DNA from 3 places in the Saccharothrix sp. AJ9571 genome. Region 1 is predicted to be linked to each of the others. Evidence: riboswitches for the same ligand, from Rfam matches in the RefSeq annotation. Region 1 holds a riboswitch; each other region holds the start of a gene.

Region 1 (5,973 bases):
GCCGTGGTGGTGCTGGCCGGCGGAACCACTGTGGACTGGACGCTGCCCCTGCTGGTGCTCTACGAACTGGGCGCGGGCCTGGTGATCGGGCTGGCGCTGGGCTGGCTGGGCGCGCTGGCCCTGCGCAAGGCGGCGCTGCCGGCCACCGGCCTGTACCCGGTGGCCACCGTCGCGGTCTGCGTGGTCGCCTATTCGAGCGGGCAGCTCGCGCACGCCTCCGGCCTGCTCGCCACCTACGTCGCCGGGGTGGTGCTCGGCAACTCCCGCCTGCCGCACCGGTCCGACACGCTGTCCTTCGCCGAAGGGCTCGGCTGGCTGGCCCAGATCGGGTTGTTCGTGCTGCTCGGCCTGTTCGCCTCGCCGGGCAGGCTGCTGGAGAGCCTGGTCCCCGGCCTGGTGGCCGGTGCCGTGGTGCTGCTGCTGGCACGCCCGGCGTCGGTGCTGCTCTCCGCGCTGCCGTTCCGGCTGCCGTGGCGAGAACAGGTGTTCCTGTCCTGGGCCGGATTGCGCGGGGCGGTGCCGATCGTGCTGGCGATGATCCCGCTCGCCCAGGGCGTGCCGGGCGCGCAGAAGCTGGTGGACGCGGTGTTCGTGCTGGTCATCGTGCTGACCCTGCTGCAGGGCGCGACGCTGACCCCGCTCGGCCGGTGGCTCGGGTTGTCCGACTCGACCGAGGCCAAGGAGATCCAGGTCGACGCCGCGCCGCTGGACGAGCTCGGCGCCGAACTGCTCCAGGTGCGCATCCAGCGCGGGTCGCGGATGCACGGCGTCTACGTCTCCGAGCTGCGGCTGCCCTCGGGGGCGTCGGTGAGCCTGGTGGTCCGCGACGGCAAGTCGTTCACCCCGCAGGCCACCAGCCGGTTGCAGGAGCTGGACCAGCTGCTCGTGGTCACCACCGAAGAGGCGCGCACCACGGCCGAGCGCCGGCTGCGTGCCATCGACCGGGCGGGCAGGCTGGCCCGCTGGCGGGGCGAATCCGGCACGTAGAATGTGACTTGCGTCACAGTCGGCATACTCTTTTGCGCTTCGTGTACTCCGAATGCGGCCAAATGGCCTACATTTCACCCGCCTCTATTAGCCCGAAAGGCTGATAGCCAGTGCAAGGAGTACGAAGCGTGGCTGACTTCCGCAACCTGCGCGGCCTGGCCGCCGCCGCGGTGCTGACCGCTGGTTCCCTGCTGGCCCCACCCGCCTCGGCCGCCGGTCCCTTCCCGGCCTTCACCCTGCCGTTCGCCTCCGGGCAGGAGGTCACCTCGGCGGGTGTCCACGCCGACAACAAGGCCGCCGAGGTCAAGAACGCGATCGACCTCAGCCCGCACGACGAGGTGGTGCGGGCGCCCCTCGCGGGGACCGTGCGGTTGCAGCACTGCGACGAAGGCGACTGGGTGACCGTCGACCACGAGGGTGGCTGGCGCACCGGCTACTACCACCTCGAAGAGATCGCGGTCCGGGACGGGCAGGCCGTCGAGGTGGGCACCCCGCTCGGCAAGAGCGGCAACGCGCTGCCCTGCGGCGGCACCAGCACCGGGGCCCACGTGCACTTCACCCTGTGGACGCTGCCGACGAACGCTCGTGACGCGCTCGAGTCCGGCGAGTGGGACGGCTTGAGCTACGAGCAGGTCCACGGCGAGTTCGCCGACGCGCACGGGGAACCCGTGGACGGCAAGGTTTTCGGCGGCTGGCGCTTCGACGAGGGCGAAGGGGAGTACAGCGGGGTCGCCACGCACGTCGCCGACGGCCAGGTGGTCGAACTCCCCGGCCGGTTCCGGTACGAAGCGGAGTGATCGCCCTCTCACCCACTGGGCGGCCCTGGCGCGGGCGCCGCCCAGTGGGTTACCTTTTTCCGTAGGTCATGAGTGCCAGCGTCAAGCCCCGGCTCGCTGGCCGGCAACCCTCCAACCGCGGTGGGGTGCCCCGGGTGAGGACCTGGCTCGTCACGAGGTGTGGCGGGCAAGCGCGGATCTCCTCGGTCGGAGGTCCCGACCTCGAGGAGGCCTCCCATGACGATCGCCCACCCGTCGCCCGCCGCCACCCTCAACGGAGCTGCGCGCTGTTCTGCTTTCGAACGCACCGCCTTGGTCCCGTCCGTCGCCGGTGCGGAACTGTCCGTGCCGCTGGTGACCGGGACGAGCATCGGGTACGCGAACCTCGACCACGCCGCGAGCGCGCCCTGCCTGCAGCGGGTCCGCACCGCCGTGGACGAGTTCCTGCCCTGGTACGCCAGCGTGCACCGCGGAGCCGGGTTCGCGTCTCAGGTGTCCACCAAGATCTACGAGCGCACCCGTGGGGTGCTGCGGCGCTTCGTCGGTGCCCGTTCGTCGGACGCGGTGGTCTTCACCCGCAACACCACCGATTCGTTCAACCTGCTGGCGAAGTGCCTGCCGCGTGAGACTTCCGTGGTGCTGTTCGACACCGAGCACCACGCGGCCCTGCTGCCGTGGCGCGGCCCTCGCGTGCACCGGATCGAACCGCCGCGCACCCGGCTCGCCGCGGTGTCCGCTGTGGACAGTGCACTGGCCGCGTGCGCCCAGGGGCCGCGGCTGGTGGTGCTCACCGGCGCGTCCAACGTGACCGGGGAACTGCTGCCGGTCGCGGAAATCGCTGCGGTGGCGCGGAAGCACGGCGCGCGGATCGCGCTGGACGCGGCACAGCTGGCGCCGCACCGGCCGATTTCCTTGCGCGAGCTGGATGTGGACTACGTGGCGCTGTCCGGGCACAAGCTGTACGCGCCGTTCGGGGCTGGCGCGTTGATCGGCCGCGCCGACTGGCTGCGCGCCGGGCAGCCGTACCTCGCCGGCGGTGGCGCCACCAAAGTGGTGCAGCGGCAGGGGAACGAGTTCGGCGTGGTGTGGAACTCCGGGCCGGAACGCCACGAAGCCGGTTCGCCGAACACGGTCGGCGTCTACGCGCTCGGCGTCGCCTGCGAGACGCTCGCGGAAAACTGGGACGCCGTCCGTCAGCACGAGGACGCGTTGCTCCGGCGGTTGCAGCGCGGGCTCGCGTCGGTGCCGGGGTTCGCGGAACTGCGTCTCTTCGACGCCGACGTCGACCGGGTCGGCACCCTCAGCTTTGTGATCGACGGCTTCGAGCCCGGCTGGCTGGCCGCGGTCCTCTCGGCCGAGTACGGGATCGGCGTGCGCGACGGCGCGTTCTGCGCGCACATCGCCACCCGCCGCCTGATCCGCGAAGCCGGTGGCGAGGGACAGCAGGCGGTACGGGTCAGCCTCGGCCTCGGCAGCACCGAGGAGCACGTCGACCGGCTGCTGCTGGCCCTGCGTCAGATCGTCGCCAGGGGAGCGCGCTGGGACTACGCCAAGCTCGACGGCCGCTGGGCGCCGACGCCGGACCCGCGTCCGCTGCCGGACTTCCTCGACTGAGGCTGGACGGGGTGGCGGCGGGCGTGATCTTCTGCGGAGATGAGCGATCCGCTGGAGGAACGTGAGTCGGCCGCCGAAGCGCTGCGGCTGGTGGCCGACGCCGCCGGGCCGTACCTGGCCTCGCTGAGTGATCGGCTGGTGCAGGATCCGGCGGCGGCGCCGCTGCTGGACGCGCTGGACGGACCGTTGCCGGAGCAGGGCGACGGCACACTGGCGAGCGTCCGCGAGTTGTTGCGCGTCGGCACCGGGGCGGCGACCCATTCCTCGGGGCCGCGATTCTTCCACTTCGTCGTCGGCGGCTCGACCCCCGCCGCGCAGGCCGGGGACTGGGTGACCAGCCTGCTCGACCAGGTGGCCGGGCTCTGGCCGAGTTCGCCGTTCGCGGCGCGGGTGGAAACCGTCGTGCTGGGGTGGCTGAAGGACTTGTTCGGCCTGCCCGCCTCCTACGGCGGTGTGCTGACGCCGAGCGCGACGCTGGCCAACCTGACCGGCCTCGCCGCCGCCCGCCACTGGTGGGCGGAGCAGCACGGCGTGGACGTCAGCGCCGACGGGCTGACCGGCCTGCCACGCCTGCCGGTGTTCTCCAGCGGTTACGTGCACCCCAGCAGCCGCAAGGCGTTGCAGATCCTCGGGTGCGGGCGCGACACCGTGCGCGTGTTCAGCCGGGACGACGCCGGCCGGGTCGACCTGGCCGCGATGGAGGCCGACCTCGCCGCGGTCGGCGGTCCCGCGGTGCTCATCGCGAACGCGGGTGAGGTGAACGCGGGCGACTTCGATCCCGTCGCCGACTTCGCGGACCTGGCCGAGAAGTACGGCGCGTGGCTGCACGTCGACGGCGCGTTCGGCTTGTTCGCGGCGCTTTCACCCCGCACCGCGCACCTCGTCCGCGGGGTGGAGCGGGCGGATTCGGTCGCCGCCGACGGGCACAAGTGGCTCAACGTCCCGTACGAGAGCGGGTTCGCCTTCGTCCGCGAACCCCGGCGCATGGCGCAGGCGTTCGCCATGCCCGACGCGGCCTACCTGCCGGTCGGCGACGAAGCCAGGATCAACTACAACTCCCTCGGGCCGGAGTCGTCCCGCCGCGCCAGGTCGCTGCCGATCTGGGCGACGCTGCGGGCGTACGGCCGTGAGGGCCACCGCGCCATGATCGAGCGCCACCACGACCTCGCGCTGCTGCTCGGCAAGCTGGTCGACGAGGCACCGGACCTGGAACCGCTCGCGCCGCCGGGGTTGAACGTGGTGTGTTTCCGCTACCGCCGCGACGGGCTCGACGACGACCGGCTGGACGAGCTGAACCGCCGTCTGGGGGCGGAACTGCTCGAAGACGGCCGGGTCTACGCTGGCACGACCGTGTACCGGGGGCGGACCGCGCTGCGGCCGGCGATCGTCAACTGGCGGACCGGCGAGACCGACATCGAGCTGCTCGTTTCGGTGGTGCGGGAGATCGGCGCCCGGCTGGACTGACTGGGAGGCGACCGCATGCGCGAACCGATCTCGGCGGGACGGCGGGACTACTGGGTCCCGCTGGTGCTGATCGGGGCGATGCTGCTCGCCGGGCTCTTCGTGCCGGAGCCGGACGTCAGCTGGTTCGCCTACGCCCCGATCGCGGAGGACGGCATCGACCAGGCCGTCACGAACCTCTACGCCTACGCCCCCGCGGACAGCGCGGTCGCCCTGCGGATCCCGCAGCCGTTCGCCGCGTTCGGCTGGTGGCCGGTCGGCGCGCTCGCGGCCTTCCTGCTGACCGTGGCGTGGTACCTCTTCCGCGCCGGGAACCGGCCGTCGCCGTGGCGGATCGCGCTGCTCGTGGTGGGCGGGAGCGCGGCGATCCTCCTGCTGTCGTCCTTCGGCGCGGCGAGCTGGAGCCTGATCGACGAGTCCGGCTTCGTCAACGCCTTCGTGCTCCCGCTGGGCGCGCTCGGGCTGTGCGGGGTGGCCTGGGCGTACTTCGGCACCGGCCGCGGCCGCCGGGTCGCGGGCTGGGTCGGCGGGGTGGTGCTCGGGCTGGTGGCGAGCATGCTCGTGGCGATGGCCCTGCCCGGCTTGGACGACCTCCTGGTTTTCGCCGCCGGCCTGCTGGTCCTCGCCTGGCTGGAGCGCAGCGTGCTGCTCGCCGCGGTCACCGTGCTGACCGTGGTCGCCTCGATCGACCTGGTGCCCATCCCGCCCGGCCTGCTCCCGGCGTCGGTCCTGCTGGCTGGGGCGATCGCCGCACTGGTCACCCGCCGTGGACAATGGCGTGGTGAGCGACCAGCCGACACCGTCTGAAGCCGAGCCGAGCGAGGGCACCGAAGTGCCCGCCGCGCCCGAGGCACCCCAGCCGAAGCGGCGGGTGGCGTTGCTCGCGGTGATCGCGGTGGTGGTGCTCGCCGCCGACCAGGTGACCAAGGCGATCGCGGTGGCCGAACTGGAGTTCGCCGAGCCGGTGCGCGTCCTCGGCGGCGCGGTCTACCTCCAGCTGATCCGCAACTCCGGGGCCGCCTTCGGCATGGCGTCGGGCATGACCTGGCTGCTGGCGCTTCTCGCCTGCGCGGTGGTGATCGCGCTGATCTGGTTCGCCAAGCGGCTGCGCTCGCCCGGCTGGGCCGTCGGCCTC
Region 2 (5,973 bases), 4.9 Mb from region 1:
CCTCGACCGTCGCCTCGGCGACGTCCGCCGGGATCACCACCGCACTCGTACCACCTGCCCTTCCTGCGTATCCGGCCGAGCGGATCGGCCTTGGTCGTTCGGTGACCGTCACCCGGAGCACCGCATGCACCCCCCGATCCGCCGACGGGCGAATCGGATCCTCTTGCGCGTTGTGCAGCCGCGGCGTCACCACGACTGCGAGCACCGCGCCGAAACCGAGTAATGCCAACAAAAGCGCGCGTGTTCGCTCACCGCCGACAGCTCGGCGACGGATCACCACAAAGGCGACGGCAGCCGCGGCCGCGACTCCAGTGCCGACCGCGACCGCCACCCACCAGCCGATCAGCAGGCCGCCGAGCGTGCCGAGCCAGACGGTGAGCGCCGCCGGCACCAATCGCAGGTCGTGCGCGGTCGGCGCCGGGTTCACCGCCAGGTCGGCGGCGACGGTCATTGCACGGTCACCTGGTCACGCAAGCGCGTGAACCGGGTTTCGCCGATCCCTTCTATTTCACGGAGTTGCTCGACCGCGGTGAAGCGTCCGTGCTGGTTGCGCCAGTCGAGGATGCGCTTCGCGGTCACTTCACCGACGCCCGGCAGATCGTCGAGCTGGGTCAGGCTCGCGGTGTTGAGGTCCACCTTGACCGTCGGCCCGGCGCCGGGGGAAGTCGGCGCCGGACCTGGGGCCTGTGGGGGAGCGCCCACATCGAGTTGCTCGCCATCGGTGAGGCGGCGGGCCAAGTTCACGGTGGCGAGATCGGTATCGGGCAGGATGCCGCCGGCGGCACGAACCGCGTCCGCGACACGGGCACCGGCGGGCAGCGTGACCAGGCCAGGCTTGACGACCTTGCCGATCACGCTCACCACCAGCTCACTGGTTGCGCTCGGCGGTGCGCTGGACACCGGCGCGGCGCGAGCGACCGGCAGCGGCGGGGCGCGCTCCGGCTCGGGTCCGCCGCCGAGCAGCAGGACCGTGGTGATGACGACCGTGAGCACACCGGCGACGGCGAACGCGATCGTGGCGCGTCGTTTTACTGGGCTACCGCGGACTTTGGGCAGCCAGCGGGTGACCAGCCTGCGCGTGCGATCGCGCTCGACCCGGGCCGCCAATTCGGTGAGGTCGGGTTTGTGCTCCTCGGAGGATGGGGCTCCGGGGCGGGTGAGGGGGTGAAGTCGCTCGAACACACAAGCGACGTTAGGAGGAATGGGAGGGGGAGGACAGGGGATGGGGGAGGGGCTGTGGACAAGTGGGTGGGTGTGGACAAGTCAGGTGTCGTGGGACACGAATGTGGCTTTCGGAGCGGAGATGGGGTTCCCTGATTTGAAGACGGGAAGGGTTCCGCCGAGGACGAAATGAGTGCGACTGTGGTCGATTGAAAAGGGTGGGTGATGGGCTCGGATGGGCGTGCAGATAGCCCGGATGCCGGTTTGACGCCAGATTTGGCTTGGGGATGCTCGGCCGCGCCGTAGGGCCCCCCGAGGGGGCATGGCTGCCGAGTTGGGAGTGGGCTGCCGCGGCCGGAGTGGGCTCGTCATGGAGCGGACACGAATGTGGCTTTCGGGGACGAATCCGCCCCGAAAGCCACATTCGTGGCCGGTACGGCTTACTTCGCCAGGGCGGCGCGGACGGCGTCGGCGTTGGCGGGGACGGTGGCGCGCGGGCCGACCTTGCCCTCGATCGCGTCGAGCGTCTTGAGGCCGTCGCCGGTGATCAGGAGGACGGTTTCCTCGTCGGGGTTCAGCTTTCCGGCTTCGACGAGCTTCTTCGCGGTCGCCACGGTCACGCCGCCGGCGGTCTCGGTGAAGATGCCCTCGGTGCGCGCCAGCAGCCGGATGCCCTCGACGACCTCTTCGTCGCTGACGTCCTCGATCGAGCCGCCGGTGCGGTTGACCACGTCCAGCACGTACGGGCCGTCCGCCGGGTTGCCGATGGCCAGCGAGCGGGCGATGGTGTCCGGCTTGACCGGCTGCACCACGTCGTGCCCGGCGCGGAACGCGGCCGACACCGGCGAGCAGCCGGTGGCCTGCGCGCCGAAGATCTTGTACGGCGACTGCTCGACGAGCCCGAGCTCACCCAGCTCGCGGAAACCCTTGTCCACCTTGGTCAACTGCGAACCGGAGGCGATCGGCACGACGATCTGCTGCGGCCGTCGCCAGCCCAGCTGCTCGGCCACCTCGAACGCCAGCGTCTTCGAGCCCTCGGAGTAGTACGGCCGCACGTTGACGTTGACGAACGCCCAGTTCTCGTTCTCCGCGGCCAGTTGCGTGGCCAGGCGGTTGACGTCGTCGTAGTTGCCGTCGACGGCGATCAACGCACCGTCGTAGACCGCGGTGGTCAGGATCTTGGCGCGCTCCAGCGTCTTCGGGACCAGCACCACCGACTCCCAGCCGGCGCGAGCCGCCGCGGCGGCCACCGCGTTCGCCAGGTTGCCGGTGGACGGGCAGGCGAGCACCTCGAAGCCGAACTCGCGGGCGGCGGCCAGGGCCACCGCGACCACGCGGTCCTTGAACGAGTGGGTGGGGTTGCCGGTGTCGTCCTTGACCCAGACTCGCTTGAGCCCCAAGGCTTTCGCGAGCCGGTCGGCACGCACCAGCCGGGTACAGCCGGGCTCGGTGTTCGGGATCTCCTCGACGTTCGACGGCACCGGAAGCAGGCTCTTGTAGCGCCAGATGTTGCGCGGGCCCTTTTCGATGTCCTCGCGGCGCACGCGGCCGAAGTCGTAGGCGACCTCGAGCGGGGAAAAGTCCTCGGCGGAGACGAACTCGGGCGCCAGCGGCTGGCGGTGGCCCTCTTCCTTCGACACCAGTTCGACGGCCGGGCCGAGGTCCAGGGTGCGCTTGGTCGTGCGGAGGGTGGCAGTCATCGCGAGGTCCTTCCTCATCTGCCCCACGGGTGTGTGGGCCGGAATTGGCACCGTGATCGTCAGCTACCTCGCGGAATCGAGATGACAGGCTGACGCCGGTTGCCGGGGCTTCATCGGGCCGTATCCCTCTGCCCCTCTGGATGAGCGGTATTCAGTTGTCGGCCCGCGCTCGGCGCGGTGCCTCGTCAACACCGTACGGCATCCCGCCACGACCTCGCGACCACCTCACCGTGCCGGGCTAGTGGCCGCCGGGCGTGGCAGGATCGTGCCCGTGACCGACGCAGCCGCTCTGCACCTCGTGCTCGGTGAGGAAGAACTGCTCATCGAACGGGCGATTCGAGCCGCCCTCGAGTCCGCCCGCAGTGCCGACCCGACAGCGGATCTGACCCGGCTGAAGGTGTCCGAACTCACAGCTCCGATGCTCGCCGAATTGGTCAGTCCGTCGCTGTTCAGCGAGGGCCGCGTGATCGCGATCGACGGCGCGCAGGACGCGTCACAGGAGATCGGTGACGCGATCCTGTCCTACGTCAAGGATCCCGCCGACGGCGTCGTGCTGGTGATCGTGCACACCGGCGGTGGCCGGACGAAGGCGGGCAAGGCGCTGCCCGCGGCGCTGCGCAAGGCCGGGGCGCAGGTGGTCGAATGCCCGAAGGTCACCAAGCCCGCCGAGCGGGAAGCGTTCGTGCGCAACGAGGTCCGGCAGGCGGGCGGCAAGATCGACGCGGCCGGCGTGATGGCGCTGCTCGACTCGGTGGGGTCAGACCTGCGGGAGTTGTCGTCGGCCGCGACGCAGCTGGTGGCCGACTCGGGCGGCAAGGTCGACGAGCAGGCCGTGCGGCGTTATCACCGCGGCCGGGCCGATGTGACCGGGTTCGCGGTGGCGGAGAAGGCGGTCTCGGGGGACCGGGCCGCGGCGCTGGAGTCGGTGCGCTGGGCGATGCAGATCGGGGTGCCGCACGTGCTGGTCGCGGACGCGCTGGCGGACGCGGTGCGCACGATCGCGCGAGTGGCGGGTGCGGGGCGGGGGAACCCGAACTCGATGGCGGGGGAGCTGGGGATGCCGCCGTGGAAGATCCGGAAGGCGCAGGGGCAGGTGCGGGGCTGGGGCGCGGACGGACTGGCCGACGCGATGCGGATCGTGGCGAAGCTGAACGCCGAGGTGAAGGGCGCGGCGGCGGATCCGGACTACGCGCTGGAGCGGGCGGTGCTGCAGATCGCGGCGGCTAAGGATGGTCGCTGAGGGCGGGTGCCGTTGGGGCGGTCACGCTGGTTCCTGAGGGCGGGACTGGGGCGTGGGCTCGCTTTTGAGTGGGGACTCGGTGGCTCGAGTGTGGACTTCGGCTGCGGGAGTGTGGAACTCGGCTGCCTGAATGTGGAACTCGCGGTCGCGAATGTGGAGTTCGGCTGCCTGAAGGCGGACTCGGGCTGGCGGGCGCGGGCTTCGGCTGACCGAGTGTGAGGTATGTGGTCGCTGGTGTGGGGTTCAGCTGCCCGAGCGTGGGATTCGGCTGCCTGAGTGTGGAACTCGCGGTCGTGGATGTGGGGTTCGGCTGCCTGAACGTGGGGTTCGGGTGCGTGAGTGTGGGACTCGGGTGCGTGGGTGTGGGGTTAGGGGGTGAAGCGGGCTAGGGCGCGGATTTTGTTGGTGGCGTCCAGGGCGGCGACCTTGTAGGCCTCCGACAGGGTGGGGTAGTTGAAGACGGTGTCCACCAGGTAGTCGACGGTGCCGCCGCAGCCCATGACGGCTTGGCCGATGTGCACCAGGTCGGTGGCCCCGGTGCCGAAGACGTGCACGCCGAGGAGCTTGCGGTCCTCTGTGGACACCAGCAGCTTGAGCATCCCGTACGAGTCGCCGGCGATCTGGCCTCGGGCGAGTTCGCGGTACCGTGCGGTCCCGGTTTCGTAGGGGATGGACGAAGAGGTCAGTTCGGCCTCGGTCGCGCCGCAGTACGAGATCTCCGGGATGGTGTAGATGCCGATCGGCTGCAGGGCGGCCAGCTCGTTCGCCGGTTCGCCGAAGGCGTGGTAGGCGGCCAGCCTGCCCTGGTCCATCGAGGTCGAGGCCAGCGCCGGGAAGCCGATCACGTCACCGACGGCGTAGATGTGCGGGACCTCGGTGCGGTACTGGGCGTCGACGGCCAGCCGTCCGCGTTTGTCGGCGGTCAGGCCCGCGTGCTCCAGGCCGAGTTCGTCGGTCATGCCCTGCCGTCCCGCCGAGTACATCACCGCTTCGGCCGGGATGCGCTTGCCGCTGGCCAGCGACGTGACCGTGGCGTGCTCGCCGACCGCCACGTCCACCACCTTCTCGCCGAACCGGAAGGTCACCGCCAGGTCCCGCAGGTGGAACTTCAGCGACTCGACGATCTCCGGGTCGCAGAACTCCAGCATCCGCTCACGCTGCTCGACCACGGTCACCCGGCAGCCCAGCGCGGCGAACATCGACGCGTACTCGATGCCGATCACCCCGGCGCCCACCACGACCAGCGAGGTCGGGATGCGGTCCATGCTCAGGATCTCGTCGGAGTCGAGCACGCGGGCCTCGTCGAAGTCGACCTCCGGCGGGCGCGCCGGCCGCGTGCCGGTGGCGACCACGACGTACTCGCCGGTCAGCGCGGTCCGCTCGCCTCGCGGGCCGCCTTCGATCGCGACGGTGTGCGGGTCGGTGAACCGGCCGAGGCCGGTGATCAGGTGCACCCCGTTGCGCAGCAGCTGCGCGCGGACCACCTCCACCTCGCGCCCGATCACGTGCTGCGTGCGTGCCATCAGGTCGGTGATGGTGATGTCCTGCTTCACCCGGTAGCTGGCGCCGTACAGCTCGCGCTGGCTCATCCCCGTCAGGTAGTGCACGGCCTCACGCAGCGTTTTCGACGGGATCGTGCCGGTGTTGACGCACACCCCGCCGACCATGTCGTGGCGGTCGATCACCGCGACGCGCTTGCCGAGCTTGGCCGCGGCGATCGCCGCCTTCTGCCCGCCGGGGCCCGAGCCGAGCACGATCAGGTCGTAGTCATAGGCGCTCACGCCGCACAGCCTGCCCTATCGGCGCCCGGAACACACGAAAAAGCCCCCGGTTCGATCACCGGGGGCTCCTTTCGAAAAAAGCGAGCGTCAG
Region 3 (5,973 bases), 1.5 Mb from region 1:
AAACGATCTCGAACGCCGTGCGGCAGACCGCCGAACGGGTCTTCCGACTGCCCACTGTTACTTAGGGTTTGACGCATTGCGACAAAGGATCAGCCCTGTTGGGCCATCCGAGGAGTGATGCAGATCACGAGATCGCGGGGGGTGTTTGCGCAACCCCCGAGTCTTCGTTACTGTCCCGTGATCGTGCCGGTCGGTTACCCGCAGAGGGGTCGCCGCTGGGACACCCACAGTCACGTCAGTGCACGTCGGGGAAGTGCGAACGGGCCCCCGAAGCCCGGGACCACTTGGATGGCGCTGACTGCGGGAGCCGGATAACTGGCGCTCCGGCGCCGAAATGAAGGCAACGGCCTTTTTGTGAAAGGGATCGACCCAGTGACTGGTGGTTACAGGCGCGAGTACTCGCGCCAGGACAACCCGATGAGCACGTTCGCCTCCTCCCGCGGGGGTGTCGGCACGCTCGACTGGCCCAACCCCGAGGGCGAGCTCGACTTCTCCGACGACCTCAACGTCACCCAGCACGACGTCCTCGCCGTGCTCGGCCCCGACGCCGACGCGTTGATGGCCGAGGCCAACGTTGACGTCGACGAGCTGATCCGGCTGATCAACGCCGAGACCACGATGCTCCCGCCGATCGTGATCCCGGACGAGATCAGCGAGGACCGCGTCGCCCAAGGCGAGCCGATGCCGGTCGAGGCCGGTGTGGTAAAGGCCGTCAAGACGTGGAAGAAGCGCTTCCTCAAGGGCACCGTGCTCGCCGTGCTGCTCACCCTGACCGGTGGCGGCGCCGCCGCGATGGCGATGAACAAGAGCGTCACGGTCGACGTCGACGGCGCGCAGCAGACGGTCAACACCTTCGGCGGCACGGTCGGCGAGGTGCTCAAGGACGCCGGCTACTCGATCGGCGCGCACGACGCGATCTCGCCGTCGCCGGACGCCGCGGTCGCCGACGACACCGTCATCACCCTGGAGCGCGGCCGCCAGCTGAACCTCATGGTCGACGGCACCCCGCGCGAGTCGTGGGTGCGTGCCACCACGGTTTCCGAGGCGCTGACCCAGCTCGGCCTCGCCGAGGCGAGCAAGGCCGGCACCTGGATGTCGGCCCCCGGCGACGGGCAGATCCCGCTCGAGGGCATGACCCTCGAGATCAAGACGCTGAAGAACGTCACGCTCTACGACGGTGGCAGCGACCCGCGTCAGGTCCAGACCAACGCGGTGACCGCGAAGGAGTTCTTCGGCGAGCTCCAGCTGACGATCGGCCCGGAGGACAGGGTCGACGGCGGCATGGACTACAAGCTGACCGACGGCGCCGAGGTGCACGTCAGCCGCACCGGCGTGTCGGTGATCAACGAGAACGAAGAGATCCCGCCGCCGGTCGAGGAGATCAAGGACGACACCCTCGACAAGGGCAAGACCGTCGTCGAGGAAGCGGGCGAAGCCGGTTCGAAGAACGTCACCTACCGGGTGACGAAGGAGAACGACAAGGAAGTCGCCCGGGAGAAGCTTTCCGAGGAGATCACCAAGGAAGCCAAGCCGAAGAAGGTCCGGGTCGGCACCAAGAAGGCCGCGGTCCCGCCGGTCTCCGGTGGTGCGGTGTGGGACAAGCTCGCGCAGTGCGAGTCCACCGGCAACTGGGCCGCGAACACCGGCAACGGCTACTACGGCGGCCTGCAGTTCAACGCCAGCACCTGGAAGGCCTACGGCGGCACGCAGTACGCCCCGCTGGCGCACCAGGCGACCCGGGAGCAGCAGATCGCCGTCGCCACCAAACTCCGCGATGACCGCGGCGGCTACGGCGCCTGGCCGCACTGCTCGAAGAAGCTGGGTCTCTGACGCACCCCCGCTCCACTCCGCTCCGTTGACCGTGGCTTCCCTCCAACAAGGGAAGCCACTTTCATATGCGCCCCCTCGGCTCCACTGTCACGAATGTGGCTTTGGGGGCCGATTCCGCCCCCAAAGCCACATTCGTGACACCGCGCGCCCAGCCGCCCCCGCCCAAGCCCGCACCCCCGGGCGCATCCCGCTACCCAGCTGAGCCTCCGGGACCCAACGCCCGCGACGCACCCCACCCAGCCGAACCCAGGCAGCCACCCCCCCCGAAGCAGCCCCCTCCCCAAGCCGAGCCCCCGGCACCCAACGCCCGCAGCCGAACCCCACGTTCAGGCACCCGAACCTCACACTCAGGCACCCGAATCCCACACTCAGGCAGCCGAATCCCACACTCAGGCGCCGCGCATCGCGACCACCCAGCCGGGCCCGCGCTACAAGCCCAGGGGCATCCGCTCCCAAGCCGAACCCGGGCGCCCAACCTCCAGGGAGCGCCCAGCCCCCTCCCCAAGCCGAACCCGGGCGCCCAACCTCCAGGGAGCGCCCAGCCCCCTCCCCAAGCCGAACCCGGGCGCCCAACCTCCAGGGAGCGCCCAGCCCCCTCCCCAAGCCGAACCCGGGCGCCCAACCTCCAGGGAGCGCCCAGCCCCCTCCCCAAGCCGAACCCGGGCGCCCAACCTCCAGGGAGCGCCCAGCCCCCTCCCCAAGCCGAACCCGGGCGCCCAACCTCCAGGGAGCGCCCAGCCCCCTCCCCAAGCCGAACCCGGGCGCCCAACCTCCAGGGAGCGCCCAGCCCCCTCCCCAAGCCGAACCCGGGCGCCCAACCTCCAGGGAGCGCCCAGCCCCCTCCCCAAGCCGAACCCGGGCGCCCAACCTCCAGGGAGCGCCCAGTCCACCCCCTCACCCCGATCCAAAGCCCAAACACGGCGGGGATTCTGTTGTCAAGGCACGCTTTCCCGCCTTGACAACAGAACCCCCGCCGTAGTCACAATCAAGCGCCGGGGTGACCCCGCCCCCGACCCCATCCCGCCCAAGCCCCACCCGCCCAACCAACCACGGACGCCTAGACTCACGACCCGTGACCAAACCTGCCGGGCTACTCGGCCCCGCCGAGATCCGCGGCCTGGCGGCCGAGCTGGACGTGCGGCCGACCAAGAAGCTCGGCCAGAACTTCGTGCACGACCCCAACACCGTCCGCCGGATCGTCGAGCTGGGGGCGGTCACCGAGGACGACCTCGTGCTCGAAGTCGGCCCCGGTCTCGGGTCGCTGACGCTGGGCCTGCTCGCCACCGGCGCGCGCGTGGTCGCCGTCGAGATCGATCCGGTGCTCGCCAAGCGGCTGCCGGACACCGTCGCCGCGCACGCGAAGCCCGAGCACGCCGCGAACCTGAACGTCGTCGAAGCCGACGCGCTCAAGATCGACGAGAACCACGTGGGCGAGCCCACCACGCTCGTCGCGAACCTGCCCTACAACGTCGCCGTGCCCGTCGTGCTGCAGCTGCTCGCCGGACTCCCGAGCCTGCGCCGCGGCCTGGTGATGGTCCAGACCGAGGTGGCCGACCGCATGGCCGCCGGCCCTGGCAGCCGGATCTACGGCGTGCCCAGCGTCAAGCTCGCCTGGTACGGCCGCGCCAGGAAGGTCGCCGCGGTGCCGCGCGCGGTGTTCTGGCCGGTGCCCAACGTCGACTCCGCGCTGGTCGGCTTCGAACGGGTCCAGACCACTCGTCCCGCCGAGCGGAAGACCGTCTTCGCCGTGGTGGACGCCGCCTTCTCGCAGCGGCGCAAGACCCTGCGCGCGGCGCTGGCCGGGTGGGCCGGCTCCGCCGAGCGCGCGGGGGAGTTGCTGACCGCGGCCGGTGTCGACCCGCGCACCCGAGGTGAGCAGCTCACCGTCGACGACTTCGCCAGGATCGCCGCCGCCGCGGAAAACGAGGGTTGACGCCGCTGTTCGTGTGATCTCCGACCACGGACTTGCTTTCCGTGAGCCGGATCGGGTGTACTCCTTGTGCGTCCATCCGGAGCGACTGAGAGGCCTGGCTCGCTGAAGTCGCAGCAACCACCCGCAAGGGCAGGTGCTAACGCCAGGACCGATGGAGGATCCTGTGTATCGGTCGCGAATGCTGACCCGGCGCCGAGTAGTGGATGAAGGTCGCCGCACGGTAAGTGCGTGTCGACGCTCCAACGTCTGACCTAGTAACCACTTCGCCGCTTTCCGGTCTCCGCTCACACCGTCGTCGACAATTCCGGCGGTGCTTCCTTAGTGCCTCGGCGCTCGTTCGCGCCCAGCTGTTGGAGCATTCACGTGATCACGCTCGAAAATCTGACCAAGTCCTTCCCCGGCGACTCCGCGCCCGTCCTGGCCCTGCGGGACGTCAACTTCGACATCAACGCCGGCTCGCTCTACGGCGTGGTCGGCCCGGCCGGCTCCGGCAAGTCCACCCTGACCCGCTGCGTCGCGCTGCAGGAGCGCCCCGACCGCGGGGTCGTCCGCCTCGACGGTCTCAACACCGGCACGCTCGACGGCCGCCGCCTGCGGGAGATCCGCCGCCAGGTCGGCATCGTCGACGGCCGGGCCGCGCTGCAGCCCGAACGCACCGTCGCCGGGAACGTGGCCTCGCCGCTGGAGCAGCTCGGGGTCGACGGCCCGCGCCGCCGCACCCGCGTCGGCACCCTGCTCGACCTCGTCGGCCTGACCCAGCGCGGCGGCCAGCACCCCGCCGAGCTGAACCCGGGGCAGCGCCGCCGGGTGGCCGTGGCGAAGGCACTGGCCACCTCGCCCTCCGTGCTGCTCGCCGACGACCCGACCGCCGGGCTCGGGGTCGAGGACGCCGCCGGCGTGCTCACCGCGCTCGACCGGGCCCGTGCCGAGCTGGGCTTGACCGTGCTCGTCACCACGCCGGACGCCGGTGTCGTCCGCCGCATCTGCGACGACGTCGCGGTGCTCGAGGACGGCAAGGTGGTGGAGAACGGCAACGTCCTCTCCCTGCTGGTCGACCCGTCGAGCCGCACCGCGCAGGCGCTGCTGCCCGCCATCGAGACCACCCGCGCGCAGTCCGCCCGCTACGACCGCTCGGTCGACGTGGTGCTGATCGGCTTCGCTTCGGTCGGCGCGCTGCTGCCCGAGGCGGCGACCCGGTTCGGCATCGACATCGCCACCATCGGCGGCGGCCTGACCCGGATCGGTGACACCCCGGTCGGCCGCTTCCGCATCGGCCTGCGCGGGGAGCAGGCCGACGGCGCGCTGGCGTGGATCGCCGAGCGCGGCGCCCACGTCACCCACCCGGTCAGCGGTCCGCAGGGCGTCGCCGCCTGAGCCGGCCGGAGTCGTGAGTGCCCGGGGCCGGAACGGGCCGGTGCACTCACGGCTTTTTTGCCGCCACGTAGGCTTGGGCCGTGCTCGCTGTCGTTCCGCCTCCAGTCACCGTCCGGGTGCCGTCGAAGATCAACCTGCACCTGGCGGTCGGTGACCTGCGCGAAGACGGTTACCACGAGTTGGTGACCGTGTTCCAGGCGTTGTCGCTGGCCGACGAGGTGACCGTGGCGGTCACCGACGATCCCGGTGTCGAGGTGTACGGCGAGGGCGAGAAGTCCGTGCCCACCGGGGCCAACAACCTGGCGTGGCGCGCGGTGCAGGCGCTGGCCGCGCACGTCGGCCGCGCCGAGAGCGAGTCCAAGGTCCGGGTGGTGCTGCGCAAGGGCATCCCGGTGGCCGGCGGCATGGCCGGGGGCAGTGCCGACGCGGCCGCCACCCTGGTCGGCCTGGCCTCGCTGTGGAAGCTGGAGATCACCCGCGACGAACTCGCCGACATCGCCGCGAAACTGGGCAGCGACGTGCCGTTCGCGCTCTACGGCGGCACCGCGCTCGGCACCGGCCGCGGCGAGCGCCTGGTGCCGGTGCTTTCGCGGCACACCTTCCACTGGGTGCTCGCCTTCGACCAGAAGGGCCTGTCCACCCCGAGGGTCTTCGCCGAACTCGACCGGCTGCGCGAGGAGGGCGATCCACCGCGGATCGGTTCGCACGCGCCGGTGGTCGAGGCGCTCGCGTCCGGCGATCCGCGGCAGCTGGCTCTCCTGCTGGGCAACGACCTCCAGGCCGCCGCCGTCTCACTGCGCCCGGGGCTGCGCCGCACGCTGCGCGCCGGGGTGAAC

What was found. A riboswitch is a leader RNA that binds a small molecule or an ion and turns the genes downstream of it on or off. The one in region 1 is predicted to bind S-adenosylmethionine.
Region 2: another riboswitch for S-adenosylmethionine. It lies ahead of thrC (threonine synthase); the one in region 1 lies ahead of L3Q67_RS22740 (aminotransferase class V-fold PLP-dependent enzyme).
Region 3: another riboswitch for S-adenosylmethionine. It lies ahead of L3Q67_RS15500 (methionine ABC transporter ATP-binding protein); the one in region 1 lies ahead of L3Q67_RS22740 (aminotransferase class V-fold PLP-dependent enzyme).

What each region holds. Positions count from the first base shown of each region.
Region 1 covers NZ_CP091382.1:4,931,302-4,937,274, forward strand. Annotated here, with positions in the region: gene L3Q67_RS22730 (potassium/proton antiporter) at 1-987, shown strand, start outside; gene L3Q67_RS22735 (M23 family metallopeptidase) at 1,116-1,784, shown strand; SAM riboswitch class IV at 1,849-1,963, shown strand; gene L3Q67_RS22740 (aminotransferase class V-fold PLP-dependent enzyme) at 2,001-3,377, shown strand; gene L3Q67_RS22745 (pyridoxal phosphate-dependent decarboxylase family protein) at 3,417-4,841, shown strand; gene L3Q67_RS22750 (hypothetical protein) at 4,857-5,645, shown strand; gene lspA (signal peptidase II) at 5,620-5,973, shown strand, end outside.
Region 2 covers NZ_CP091382.1:47,682-53,654, reverse strand. Annotated here, with positions in the region: gene L3Q67_RS00290 (ComEC/Rec2 family competence protein) at 1-451, opposite strand, end outside; gene L3Q67_RS00285 (ComEA family DNA-binding protein) at 448-1,182, opposite strand; gene thrC (threonine synthase) at 1,602-2,861, opposite strand; SAM riboswitch class I at 2,873-3,008, opposite strand; gene holA (DNA polymerase III subunit delta) at 3,127-4,101, shown strand; gene sthA (Si-specific NAD(P)(+) transhydrogenase) at 4,470-5,882, opposite strand; gene rpsT (30S ribosomal protein S20) at 5,970-5,973, opposite strand, start outside.
Region 3 covers NZ_CP091382.1:3,422,032-3,428,004, forward strand. Annotated here, with positions in the region: gene L3Q67_RS15485 (TatD family hydrolase) at 1-65, shown strand, start outside; gene L3Q67_RS15490 (resuscitation-promoting factor) at 418-1,830, shown strand; gene rsmA (ribosomal RNA small subunit methyltransferase A) at 2,903-3,763, shown strand; SAM riboswitch class I at 3,833-3,921, shown strand; gene L3Q67_RS15500 (methionine ABC transporter ATP-binding protein) at 4,127-5,137, shown strand; gene L3Q67_RS15505 (4-(cytidine 5'-diphospho)-2-C-methyl-D-erythritol kinase) at 5,218-5,973, shown strand, end outside.